Regions from separate parts of the Lysinibacillus sp. K60 genome, predicted to be linked through region 1. Evidence: riboswitches for the same ligand, from Rfam matches in the RefSeq annotation. Region 1 holds a riboswitch; the other holds the start of a gene.

Region 1 (6,890 bases):
ACCTCTATTTAGACACTCATCCACACGATTATGACGCCATTCAGCAATTTAATGAAAATACAGAGAAAAGTATGAAACTTAAAATTGATTTTGAGCAAAAATATGGACCGCTCATGAATTTTGGGAGAAGCTATTCAAATTATCCTTTTAACTGGATTGATACACCATGGCCATGGCAAGTCTAAACAAAAGACTAGGAGGAAAAATCTTTGTGGTATTATGAAAAGAAACTCCAGTATCCGGTAAAAGTTAGTACATGTAACCCAATGCTTGCAAAGTTTTTAATTGAACAATATGGAGGAGCGGATGGGGAACTGGCAGCAGCTCTACGCTACATGAATCAGCGTTATACGATTCCTGACAAAGTAGTAGGGTTATTGACCGATATAGCGACAGAGGAATTTTCACATTTAGAAATGATTGCCACGATGATTTATAAGCTAACAAAAGATGCAACACCAGAAATGCTGAAAGAAGCTGGTTTGGGTGATCATTATGTAAATCACGATCGGGCTCTATTCTATCAAAACGCCTCAGGTGTACCATTCACAGCAACCTATATTCAAGCAAAGGGTGACCCTATCGCGGATCTGTATGAGGATATAGCAGCTGAAGAAAAGGCACGTGCCACATATCAATGGATTATTGACTTATCAGATGACACGGATTTAAATGATAGCTTGAAGTTTTTACGTGAACGGGAAATTGTTCATTCCCAGCGCTTTAGAGAGGCTGTTGAAATTTTAAAAGATGATAGAGATCAAAAGAAAGTTTTCTAAGACAACTATGGCTGGCTGTATCAAGGTGAACTTGACACAGCCTTTTTGTGGTTATTGAATATTCGAGAATAAAGTAAGATCTTTTCGATGACCAATCATTACTAATAAATCTTCCTTTTCAATAATTTGCTCAGGAGAAGGGGAAATTATTATTTCCCCTTCGCGCACAATCGCAATCACACTGACGTTATATTTAGCTCGAATATCTAGATCCCGAAGATTATATCCTGCCATTTTAGAAGGGATCATGATTTCTTCTAAACTGTACTCTTTTGATAATTCTATATAATTTAACATATTAGGTGATAGTAACTGATTTGCTACTCTTTCGCCCATATCTCTTTCAGGATAGATAATCCAATCAGCACCTACCTTATCCAACACTTGTCCATGCCTTTTTCCAAGTGCCTTTGCAATCACTTTTTTGATCCCTAATTCTTTTAATAACGATACAGTTAATATACTGGATTGCATATCGTTACCGATCGCCACGATAACACAATCGAAATTTCCAATGCCAATGGATGTTAAAGCTTTCTCTTCAGTTGTATCTGCTACTACCGCATGGGTTACATAAGGTTCTGCATCTTCAACTCTTTCCTCACTAATATCGATGCCTAAAACATCCTGTCCAGCTTCATGTAATCTGCGGGCGACACTTGTGCCAAATCTACCTAAGCCGATTACGGCGTATTGTTTAATAGCCATTTAATTAACAACTCCTTCTTCTAATCTAACCTATCATTATATTCCCCTTTGGGTGGCGGAAAGCTTCTGATTTTCGACGTTTTGTAATGGCAAAGGCAATAGTTAAGGGACCTAATCTACCCGCAAACATAGTTAAAATAATTAAAACCCGGCCACCTGGTGTAAGTTCAGGTGTTAATCCCATTGAAAGTCCGACCGTTCCAAAAGCTGATGTTGCCTCAAATAAATACATCATGAAGCTATGTTTTTGTTCTATTATGCTGAGGATGATGGTAACAAATACAACAATGAACATACCACACATGACCACAGTCATAGCTTTTAAAATTGTTTCATTTAAAATCCTGCGTCTAAAGAGAACGACATCTTCTTTCCCTCGAATTTGTGACCACATAGTAGCCACTAAAACAGCAAAGGTTGTGATTTTAATACCTCCAGCAGTCGACCCAGAGCCTGCCCCAATAAACATGAAAATGATCATTAAAAATAATGTAGAATGCGTTAAGTCTCCAATAGCCAGTGTATTGGAGCCAGCAGTTCGTGGTGTAACCGCTTGGTAAAGGGAACCTAACACTTTACCCCATTCGGATAATGATCCAAGTGTTTTTTGGTTGCCATACTCAAACAAAAATATCAAAATGGTTCCACTAGCAGTTAGCAAAAGTGTGGTTACTAAGACTATTTTTGAATGGACAGAAAGCCTTTTAGTCACACGATATTCATACAATTCATTCATAACAATAAAGCCTAATCCACCGATTGTAATAAGAGCACAGATGGTGAAAACAACAAAGGGGTCATCAACATAGGCAGTCATTCCGTTAAAGCCACCCATTAAATCGAAGCCAGCGTTGTTGAAGTTGGATATGGCATGAAAAAATCCAAAATACAGGGCCTTTCCAATAGGCATATCAAAAGAAAAACGAATCGATAGAATAAGACCACCGATTATTTCAATACATGCTGTAAAAAGCAATATTCTTTTTACTAATCGAACAAGACCAGCTATGGAGATATTATTAAATGCTTCTTTAAGCAGCAGTCTTTCTTTTAATGAAATTTTCTTCCCAAGTAGTAAAAATAATAATGTGGCAAATGTCATAAATCCTAAACCGCCAATTTGGATTAAGAATAAAAGAACCACTTCGCCAAAAGTAGAGAAGGTATCACCTGTATCAACTACAATTAATCCAGTGACACAAGTAGCTGATGTAGCAGTGAATAAAGCATCTAAAAAGGGCAAACCCTTCCCATCCTCAGTAGAAAATGGCATTGTTAAAAGAAACGTCCCTATGGCAATAATGAGAGCAAAGCCCAATACGAGAACTTTTGGAGGGTTTAATGCTTTTTTAAAATTGTTCATTTTATTTTCCTCAATTCTGAATAGTAAACAACTGTTTGTTAAATGGCATAATAAAAAGACCTACGATAAGAGCATGAAAATGACTGAAAGCATGCTAATAATGGTGGTCAATAACGACCTCCTTCGCTTTAGCCGACGAAGTTAGCTGACGGGTAGGATGGCGAAAGAGCTTTCTCATCCCTTCTGCTAAAGCAGAATTAACCCCAAAAAATTGGTTCCTCCGTTCTCAAATAGTTGAGATTTGGCCGATATGAAATTGAATGTGATTATTCTACGCCCTTATTCTATTTTTTGTAAACCCCTTAATTGTTAGGAAAATGTAATTATTTTTATTGTGGGCGATTTCTGTATGAATAATTCGAGCAAAAATAAAACCAAAAATTCACTTGATAATTTCGCATACTTTCTATTGACCATTATTAGACAATACGATATAATTTTTTAGTACACAACAGAAGGTAATTTGCCTAATTGTGTATTGACGTGTGTTCGGAGGGAGGGAAAGAGAGATGTCAAAAACTGTCGTTCGCAAAAACGAATCGCTTGAAGATGCTCTTCGCCGCTTCAAACGTACTGTATCAAAAAGTGGTACAATTCAAGAAGTTAGAAAGCGCGAGTTCTACGAAAAACCTAGCGTAAAACGTAAAAAGAAATCAGAAGCTGCACGTAAACGTAAGTGGTAATTTAATTTCCCATTAAAAATCCCTACGTTCATAACACGCAATTGTATGATTCACTGAGCAGACAAAGTTATACCTGAAATTAATCACATTTTTGATTAATTTCAGGTATTTTACATTGCTCAACTTTACGTACATATGAAAAAGCCGAATGAAATCACTTTGATTCATTCGGCTTTTTTGCACATACTGTTGTTAATTGCATTAGATCGAGTGATAAATAAGTGAATAAATTTTTAAGATTTGTGAAACTTTTCGCATGATTGACCGTATATACAGAGGAGAGGCATGTTAGAAGGGAGGGGAAAAGATGCGAAAACGGAAAATCCTCAGCTATTTACTAGTGATATGGATGACTTTTTTGTTAGCGTTTCCATTAACTTCGGCTTTTGCCAGTAATAAGGTTTATCATGTTCTGATTCATAATGAAGTAGAACGAGGACTTCATGCATTTTTAGAACGAGCTTTTAAAGAGGCTGAAGAAAACAATGCAGAGGCGATTATCTTAGAAATACATACGCCTGGCGGTTTTGTGAATGCGGCAAATGATATCGCCATGCTTATGGATGCAACGCAAATAAGGACGATTGCTTATATTAATAAGGATGCGCACTCAGCAGGAGCTTTTTTAGCCTTACATGCGGATGAGATCTACATGGTTCCAAATGGAACAATCGGTGCAGCGGCAGTTATCGATTCAGCAGGTAATGCGGCCGACCTAAAGGCTAATAGCGCTTGGCTTGCTCAAATGAAAGCAGCAGCAGAAACGTCAGGGCGCAACCCTAAGTATGCATTAGCAATGGCAGATACCAACTATGAACTACCAGAATACCGTGCTGGCGGAAAGAATTTGTTAACCCTATCTGCCTCAGAAGCATTAAAGGTTAAATATTCTGAAGGGACGGTTAAGGATTTTCAGGAGCTTTTAGACGTAACCAACTTAAATGGTAGTGATGTTGTTCCCATTGAACCGACCTTTTCTGAAAAATTAGCTCGTTTTATTACAAATCCCATCATTGTACCTATTCTATTGTCTATCGCTAGTTTAGGACTTGTGATGGAGCTTTATTCGCCAGGATTTGGTGTTCCAGGTATAATGGGCTTATCAGCACTTGGTTTATTTTTCTTTGGACATATGGTGGCCGGCTTTGCGGGATATGAAACATTATTGTTATTTATTGTTGGGTTAGCCCTTTTAATTGCAGAGTTTTTTGTCCCTGGTGGAATTGTTGGTATTTTAGGTGGTGTCTTAATAGTACTAAGTCTGATACTGGCAGGTGCAAATATGATGCAAATGATAGTAGCAATTCTCATTGCGCTTGTGATAGCGATGATAGGAATGGTGATTCTGATGAAATTTTTCGGAAAAAAACTGCATGTCTTAAACAGGCTTGTGTTAATGGATGCAACCACGACAGAAGAAGGGTATGTATCCAATGTGAATCGCACAGAACTGTTAGGGAAAATTGGGAAAACGCTTACGCCACTTCGTCCATCTGGAACAATGGTACTTGGTAGTGAACGCATTGATATTGTCTCAGAAGGTGGATATATCGATGTCAATCAACATGTAGAAATTATTAAAGTTGAAGGCTCACGCATTGTTGTGAGACAAACAGATAAAGAGATGGAGGAATAGAAAATGGGTTTTGATTTAGCTTTGATTGGTCCTATTGCTGGACTAGTTATTTTATTCATTGTGCTTGCGGTATTCTTTACCTTTGTACCCGTAGCATTGTGGATTTCTGCATTAGCAGCAGGTGTACGTGTGAGTATTTTCACATTAATTGGGATGCGCTTACGTCGTGTAATCCCGTCTCGAATTGTTAATCCGTTGATTAAAGCACATAAAGCTGGTTTACCTGTAACGATTAATCAGTTAGAGAGTCACTATTTAGCAGGTGGTAATGTTGACCGTGTAGTGAATGCCTTAATTGCGGCTCATCGTGCCAATATTGAACTGTCATTTGAACGTTGTGCAGCAATTGATTTAGCTGGGCGTGATGTATTAGAAGCTGTTCAAATGTCCGTTAATCCAAAAGTTATTGAAACACCTTTCATTTCAGGTGTAGCAATGAACGGGATTGAAGTAAAAGCAAAGGCTCGTATTACCGTGCGTGCCAATATCGAACGTTTAGTCGGTGGTGCTGGTGAAGAAACAGTTATTGCTCGTGTTGGTGAGGGGATCGTTTCAACTATCGGTTCAGCGACACATCATACAGAAGTTTTAGAAAATCCAGATATGATTTCGCAAACAGTATTATCTAAAGGTTTAGATTCAGGAACAGCCTTTGAAATCTTGTCCATTGATATTGCCGATGTAGATATCGGTAAAAATATCGGTGCTGAATTACAGATTGAACAAGCACAAGCAGATAAAAACATTGCGCAAGCAAAAGCCGAGGAACGTCGTGCTATGGCTGTTGCAAATGAGCAAGAAATGATTGCACGTGTTCAAGAGATGAAGGCGAAAGTAGTAGAAGCAGAGGCAGAAGTACCTCAAGCGATGGCTGAAGCCTTACGTTCCGGTAATCTTGGTATTATGGATTATATGAACTATCGTAATATCCAAGCGGATACAGCGATGCGCGATTCGATTTCAAAAGTGAGCACAGATAAACCTGAAACAAATGAACCTAATGCTTAATAACGGAAAGGAGCAGAACTAATAATATGGAACAATTAATACTCTTTGCCATAATTGCCATAGTCAGCTCTATTTTCGGAAAATCAAAAAATAAAAAGCCTCAGAAGCAGATGCCTCCTTTTAATAAAGATACTGTGGTGGAGCCTCCAGTTACGGAGAAAGCGCCACATCGTACTGGGAAAGCACAGAGTTTTGAAGATTTTGCACGAGAATTTATAGGAGATTGGATTCCAGAAAATGAGAAAGTCGAGGAGCCTAAAAAACTTGTTGAAGAACAAGTGAAAAGAGAAATACCAAGCTATGTTGCCCCAACTGTCATTCCAGCAGATATCCCTAGCCGTTCTACTAATCGAGAAAGTCGAGGACGATTAGCTGCTGAAAAAAAGGAAGTGCAGTCAGTTGGCTCACATTCGACTTTACAACTACCTCAATCTAAAAATGATCTTATGCAAGCAATCGTGATGGCTGAAATATTAGGGCCACCAAAATCAAAAAGAAAATAACTAGCATGTCCTCCTTTTTCGATGCATATATTGCCGAAGAAGGAGGCATTTTTTATGAAAAAATTATTTCAATTAACGCCACTACTTGAGTTGTTAGAATACGAATCATTAAAAATTATTGGACCCTACCGTTTTATTCATGCAGATGCGACGACCTGTTCGTTTGTCTATGCAGATTATCATATTACTGTCAATGCGGATTCAGTGACA
Region 2 (6,890 bases), on a different contig from region 1:
ATTCCACTTCTCTTCAAAAGCTTTTGCATCTGCTTGGTCGAAAGCTACATAAAAGGCTATCACTTTATCAACCTTAAGTGATTTGGCATAATGTAGGGAGTTTTCAACCACCTTTGTTATACCAGCTACTGGCACAATGAAAACATTCCCCTCAATAGTAGCCAGTTCCTCATGATTTAACCTTAACTGTTCTCCAACAGCTTGATAATGTTGCTTAATGCGATGGAATACAAAAATAATAATTGGTAAAAAGATAAACACCGGCCAAACTTGAGGCATTTTTGTCACAAAAAACATCATTGCCACGATGAAAGAGATAGCGGCCCCAATTGTGTTGATCGTAAATCTTGCTACCCAGCCTTTAGGTTTTTCGCGCCACCATTTTCTCATCATCCCCGTTTGCGCTAATGTAAAGGGAATAAATACGCCTACTGCATAGAGCGGAATTAAATGCTCTGTGGCCCCGTCAAAAAGTATAATTAAAACAATGGCAGCAATACCTAGCATTAAAATACCATTTGAATAGCCAAGACGGTCCCCTCGGATTTGAAAGATTCTTGGGATAAAACCATCCTTCGATAAATTCACAGCAAGCAAGGGAAATGCTGAATACCCTGTGTTTGCGGCAAGTACTAAAATCATTGCAGTTGTCCCCTGAACAATATAATAAAGAAAATTCCGACCAACACTAGCTTCTGCTAGTTGGGAAACGACTGTTGCTTCTGCTGTTGGTGCAACGCCATAAAAATAAGCTAGACTAACAATCCCGATGAATAAAACGGCTAAAATGGCGCCCATTGCTAAAAGCGTTTTAGCAGCATTATTTGGAGCAGGATTTCTAAAATTAGGTATGGCGTTAGAAATAGCCTCTACTCCTGTTAACGCTGAGCTTCCTGATGCAAATGCCTTTAATAAAATAAATAGGCTAATCCCTGCCACTGGTGTACCAATCTTTGGATGTAACTCTGCAGGCACCGGTCCAGTTGCCACATTATAGAGCCCAATCCCGATTAGCAACAGCATAACGCCTACAAATAGATAAACTGGGTAAGCCAAGATAGAGGCTGACTCTGTTACACCTCGCAAGTTTAAAATCGTTAAGAAAATCACAAATATAATAGCAATGGGTACATTATAAGCATGAAGACTTGGAAATGCAGATGTAATGGCATCTGTCCCGGCCGACACACTTACTGCTACCGTTAAAATATAATCAACAAGCAAAGAACCCCCTGCAACAAGACCTGCATTCACGCCTAAATTTTCTCGTGATACGACATAGGCGCCTCCCCCATGTGGATAGGCGAAGATAACTTGACGATAGGATAAAATCAGTGCCACGAGTAGAATAACTACTCCAGTGGCAATAGGTAAAGAATACCAAAACGCCATTGTACCTACCGTCATCAGGACAATTAAAATTTGTTCTGGTCCATAGGCTACTGATGACAATGCATCTGATGATAATATGGCCAGTGCCTTTGTTTTACTTAGCTTTTGTTCCCCTAACGCATCGGATCTTAATGGTTTGCCGATTACATAACGTTTGAATGAGGATTTCATTGATAAACACCTTCTAGTTTCATAGAATGTGTTTCGCCTTTCTAAATTACATCAAAAAACGCCTACAAGTCATCACTAAATAAGACTTGTAGACGCTCATCCGTCTGCCAAGCTCCACTTTTCTGCTCTTAACGCTTACGAGGTTAGCTGTCGGATTCGGGCCTGAGTAGCCCTACTCCTCCATAAGGAAGAGATTCACCCCAAGAATGGCTATGCCATCCATCAAAATTGGTTCCCCCGCGTTTAGTTGCTTCAGCGATTTAGAAATTTGAAACTTTTATAATGATGTCATAGTACGCCTGCTAATTGAAAAAGTAAAGAAGAAAATTTTTTCTTTTTTGAACATATAAATAACCACTTCTTAAAGTAAATTTCCTGAATACCTAGTAAATACCCACAATAAAAACAATAAAACTGCCTTAAAGGTATGTTCTCCCTTTAAGACAGCTCATTAAATTAGTCATCAAAGCCTTGTTCAAAATCTATAATGTTTCCAGAGACTGCATCCACATCTACTTCATATTCATATTGACCGTCTTTTAATTCAATTTCATATACACCATCATCAAGCTTAATTTTTGTCACTTTACCCTTTGCTTTTGTTTGGGCTGTCTTGATAGCCTGCTCTTTTGTAATTATTTTTGTTGTAGCAGTTGTAGCAGAAATATGATCATCCCAATCATCGTCATCTAGACGTTCCTTTTTCTGCTTGAGTAATTTCCCACTATAAGCATCAAATTTTAAATCATATTCTTCTGTATCTGTATACACCTCTACTTCATAAATAGAGCTAAACTGATTTTGGTCAAATTCGATATTTGCAACTGTACCATCCACTACCGCTAGCGCTTTCTTCTCAATTTCCTGCATGGATAAGACCTTTTTTTCTTGGGCATTTCCTGATAATAAAGTCGTCGAGCCAATCGCTGCACCCACTCCAAGAGTAATTACTAGTGCTGGAATCATTATCATTTTTTTCATGTTCATCTCTCCTTTGTTTTATCTAAACTTAGCTTACCAAGTGAAGATGATAGAACTATAAGAGGAACATTAGAATCTCATGAGAATGATTTAATGATCGTCATCCCATGTTACAGACAGTACTTTTCCTGAAACAGCATGAATTTGAAATGTAGCTTCGTCCTCCTGCGTTTCAATCTCAACTAAATAGTAACCACCCTCTGAGGTTTCTTCAAAATCAACTGAATCCACCTCACCCTTTAATTGCTTAAGAGCTATTTGAATAGCCTGTTGCTCAGTAATAATAGGCTCTTCGATAGGTTGTTCTTGTGGCTCAACCTTTTTCTCTGCCAGTAGTTCGCCTGTATAACCATCAAGGGTTAAATCCTTTTGAATTTTCTCATTTTCAACACGTACAGTATAAACGGAGTCTGTAAGCATAACGCTTTCTACATCTCCATATTCCTTTTTAACCATTTGTCTGATCTGCTTTTCTGTTAATAGTAATTTACTTTGTCCTTCTTTCATGATTAGAGCAGTTACCTGTTGTGTCGTAACATCAAGTATAGCTGCATACTTGACATCCTCACGCGTAAAAAGCATCTCAAAGGTATTTCCTTGTTTTTCAACTTGTGTAACATGACCATTGTAGATAGTCTCAATATGGCGAATAGCCTCCGCTTCACTAATAGGTTGAACGTAAAAATAACGATGTTGAACAAACCAAATTACTCCACTACAAAGAAGGATAATAACAACAATTACTAACATCCACTTTTTCATTGCTGTCCCTCCTTTGGTATACATAAAGTAAAGCTTGAGCCTTCCCCTAGCTTACTTTTCACATCGATCGTTATACCTAATTGTTGTGCCAGTTCATGTGCTATTGCTAGCCCTAGCCCTGAACCACCTGTTTTACGATTACGATCCTCTGTTACACGATAAAAACGCTCAAATAAATGAGGAATATGCTCGATTGGAATACCAATACCAAAATCTTGGATGGTAATACGTACATGATTGGTTGTTTCAGTGGCTTGAATACGTACTTCATCCTCACTATATTTCCTAGCATTATCCAGCAAAATAAAAAGTAGTTGCTTCAATATTTTTTCATCACTATAAATAAACTTTGGAATCTGCTCATCAATTCTAAATGTTCGATGATAAGCCTGTTCCATTTGTAAAGCTACTTTATTTAAGAACGGGGCAAGCTCTAGTTGTTCGAAATGAACGTCCAATTGTTCTTTGTTTTTAGCTAGTTCTAGCAATTGCAATACCATTTCATGCATACGAGATGATTCATTGGCAATAGCTTGCAAGGATTCCTGAGCAACCTCCCGATTATCAAACCCCCTCCTTAGGAGTAGTTTTGCATAGCTTTCAATGACAGTTATAGGAGTTTTTAATTCATGGGAGGCATTTGATACAAATTCTTGTTGCTTCTGATAATGTTGTTCAAGCTTCTCCATCATCATATTAAAAGTGCGGTTAATGTTTGTTAATTCGTCCCCACCTTTTTCTGTGGTATCTATTTTTTCATATTTCCCAGTAGATGCACTTTTGCGCATGGTCTCATTTAAACGTTCTAACGGTAATAAAATAAGTCGCCCAAGTACCAAGCTCGCTAGGAAAATAGGAATCGATGCCACAACAGATACAACAACTAAGATGACCTTTAACAAATCTAATGTCCGTTCTACTTCTTCCATAGATTGCTGCAATGTTATGTCCACCACCGTTCCGTCGATCCAAATGGCAGGCATTGTGTAGGTAATAGAAGGGACCTCTTGCATTTCAAGTGTAGCCTGAACCTTCGTTTTCAAAAGTTCACCATCATAAATATAAACGGCACCATCTGTTGGCATATAGGCTCTTAATACTTGCTGTAGGTTGGTTTGTGCATTTAACTGACTCAGTGTAGAGCTTAACTCATTTGCCCGTGACTGAAGCTGATTATATTCCGTATCATAGGCAAATTTCTCATATAACAAATAAATTCCACTATTTGTTGCCACTACTATAACTAGCATAAGCAATGTTGTTAGTAGATGGATTTTTGTTTTAAGTCTCATAACTATGTTCCTTTAGCACATATCCAACACCTCGAATTGTCTGGATAAGAGGTGTTGGATTAGCAGCCTCAAGCTTTTGTCGTACATAACGTATATAAACATCCACAACATTTGTATCCCCATAATAATCATAGCCCCACACAGCCTCTAATATTTGCTCCCTTGTCAGTACTTGTTTAGGATGCTTTAGTAAATAGAACAACAAATCATACTCACGAGGTGTCAGCTGAATTTCCTTATCAAAATATACAACTTCCCTTGTTTGCTCGTTTATCGATAAATGGCCAAATGAAAGTGCAACTTGCTTTGGGCTTACCTTCTGCGAAAACCGTAATGCATTGCGAATTCGTGCCAGTAGCTCCTCAATTTCAAAAGGCTTTGTCACATAATCATTGGCTCCTAAATCCAAGCCCTTTACCTTATCCTCTACCTCGCTTTTGGCAGTTAGCATGATAACAGGTGTTTGAGATTCTGTTGCACGAATACGCTTTAGCACATCAATACCGCTCATCTCAGGTAGCATGATATCAAGTAAAATTAAATCCCATTGCTGCTCACGGTATTGTAGTAAGCCTTCTGTTCCGGTATGGGCCATTGCTGCCTCATATCCTTCAAATTGAAGCTCCAGTTGTAGCACTCTCGCAATATTTTCTTCATCTTCTATAATTAAAATTCGATGTGTCATGTCGAATCCGTCCTTCGCCTTTTCTTTTCATCGTATACGATACAAGTGGTGAAAGTCTAATTAGAAAATGATGAGAATGGCACATACTTATAGAAGGATAAAGCAAACCACTTCACTTTTTTTATTCCTAGCGTTAGAATACTAATATCTTATTTTCCTATAGGAAACTTTATTTCATTGATGATACTTTTTGAAACGAGGGAACAATATGGTTTACAAACGAGTCACAAAATCGTCAGCAGAGGCGGTTTTAGATGGAGATATAAGAGGTTGGCGAAGATTTTTACCATTTTTAGGACCTGCTTTCATTGCAGCAGTCGCCTATATCGATCCTGGTAATTTTGCTACAAATATTACAGCAGGCTCTCAATACGGCTACCTGCTACTTTGGGTTATAGCCTTTTCTAATTTAATGGCTGTGTTAATTCAGTCTCTGTCTGCCAAGCTTGGGATTGCGACAGGAAAAAATTTACCTGAAGTCGCACGCGAGCATTTTTCTAAAAAAACTTCTATCTTTTTGTGGATACAGGCAGAATTGGTCATCATTGCCACTGACCTCGCGGAATTTATCGGAGCAGCATTAGGGCTTTATTTACTTTTCAATATCCCAATGCTTCCCGCCGCATTAATTACAGCAGTGGGTTCATTTGCTATTTTAGAGCTGCAAAGAAGAGGATTTAGAGCCTTTGAAGCAGGTATTTCTGGCATGGTTTTAATTGTTGTATTGGCATTTGCCTTTCAAACATTTTTAGCGCAGCCAGCATGGGGCGATGTAGCGATCGGCATGTTCACGCCACACTTTGAAGGTGTAGATTCACTATTATTAGCAACAGGTATTTTAGGTGCAACCGTTATGCCTCATGCTATTTACTTACATTCCTCTTTAACACAAAGTCGTATTATTGGTCGGAATGAGGCAGAAAAAAAACGTATTTTCCGTTTTGAATTTATCGATATTATCATCGCTATGATTATTGCTGGTGCCATCAATATGAGTATGCTCATAATTGCCGCAGCAGTATTCCATACCCAAGGCGTTGTAGTTGAAGATTTAGATGTTGCCTATAATGGCTTAAAAGATGCGCTCGGCCCACTGGCTGCCATTTCCTTTGGTCTTGGTTTACTTATTGCAGGGCTTGCTAGTTCCTCTGTAGGGACTTTAGCCGGTGACGTAGTGATGCAGGGCTTCATTCAAAGAAAAATACCTCTTTATTTACGTAGAGCGATTACCATGGTGCCACCACTTGCAATCATTGCCTCTGGTGTGAATGCTACCTATGCTTTGGTTCTTAGTCAGGTTGTTTTATCATTTGGTATTTCCTTTGCACTTGTCCCTCTTGTTATGTTTACAAGTAAACGAGACATCATGGGAAGCCTAGTTAATCACCGTATTACAACTGTTTTAGGTTGGTTTGTCGTAGTCATTGTTGTTACGTTAAACATTTACTTACTGTGGGAAACAATTTTTGGATAACAAAAAGCCAGGTACTCTAGGAATGAGCACCTGGTATCTTTTTGATTAAACATCCACCTTTTCGATATTTCTAATGGCTAAATAAGCAATACCCAGTCCCACGATTGCTAAAGTAATTGGAATAATAATTATA

What was found. A riboswitch is a leader RNA that binds a small molecule or an ion and turns the genes downstream of it on or off. The one in region 1 is predicted to bind cyclic di-AMP.
Region 2: another riboswitch for cyclic di-AMP. It lies ahead of HCH28_RS23590 (APC family permease); the one in region 1 lies ahead of HCH28_RS04855 (TrkH family potassium uptake protein).

What each region holds. Positions count from the first base shown of each region.
Region 1 covers NZ_JAASJR010000002.1:213,089-219,978, forward strand. Annotated here, with positions in the region: gene HCH28_RS04840 (spore coat protein CotJB) at 1-185, shown strand, start outside; gene HCH28_RS04845 (manganese catalase family protein) at 210-779, shown strand; gene HCH28_RS04850 (potassium channel family protein) at 831-1,487, opposite strand; gene HCH28_RS04855 (TrkH family potassium uptake protein) at 1,513-2,850, opposite strand; cyclic di-AMP (ydaO/yuaA leader) riboswitch at 2,966-3,107, opposite strand; gene rpsU (30S ribosomal protein S21) at 3,360-3,533, shown strand; gene HCH28_RS04865 (NfeD family protein) at 3,841-5,169, shown strand; gene floA (flotillin-like protein FloA) at 5,173-6,177, shown strand; gene HCH28_RS04875 (hypothetical protein) at 6,204-6,680, shown strand; gene HCH28_RS04880 (hypothetical protein) at 6,735-6,890, shown strand, end outside.
Region 2 covers NZ_JAASJR010000018.1:10,370-17,259, reverse strand. Annotated here, with positions in the region: gene HCH28_RS23590 (APC family permease) at 1-1,563, opposite strand, end outside; cyclic di-AMP (ydaO/yuaA leader) riboswitch at 1,682-1,831, opposite strand; gene HCH28_RS23585 (PepSY domain-containing protein) at 2,020-2,544, opposite strand; gene HCH28_RS23580 (PepSY domain-containing protein) at 2,635-3,306, opposite strand; gene HCH28_RS23575 (HAMP domain-containing sensor histidine kinase) at 3,303-4,598, opposite strand; gene HCH28_RS23570 (response regulator transcription factor) at 4,588-5,283, opposite strand; gene HCH28_RS23565 (Nramp family divalent metal transporter) at 5,492-6,757, shown strand; gene HCH28_RS23560 (ABC transporter permease) at 6,803-6,890, opposite strand, start outside.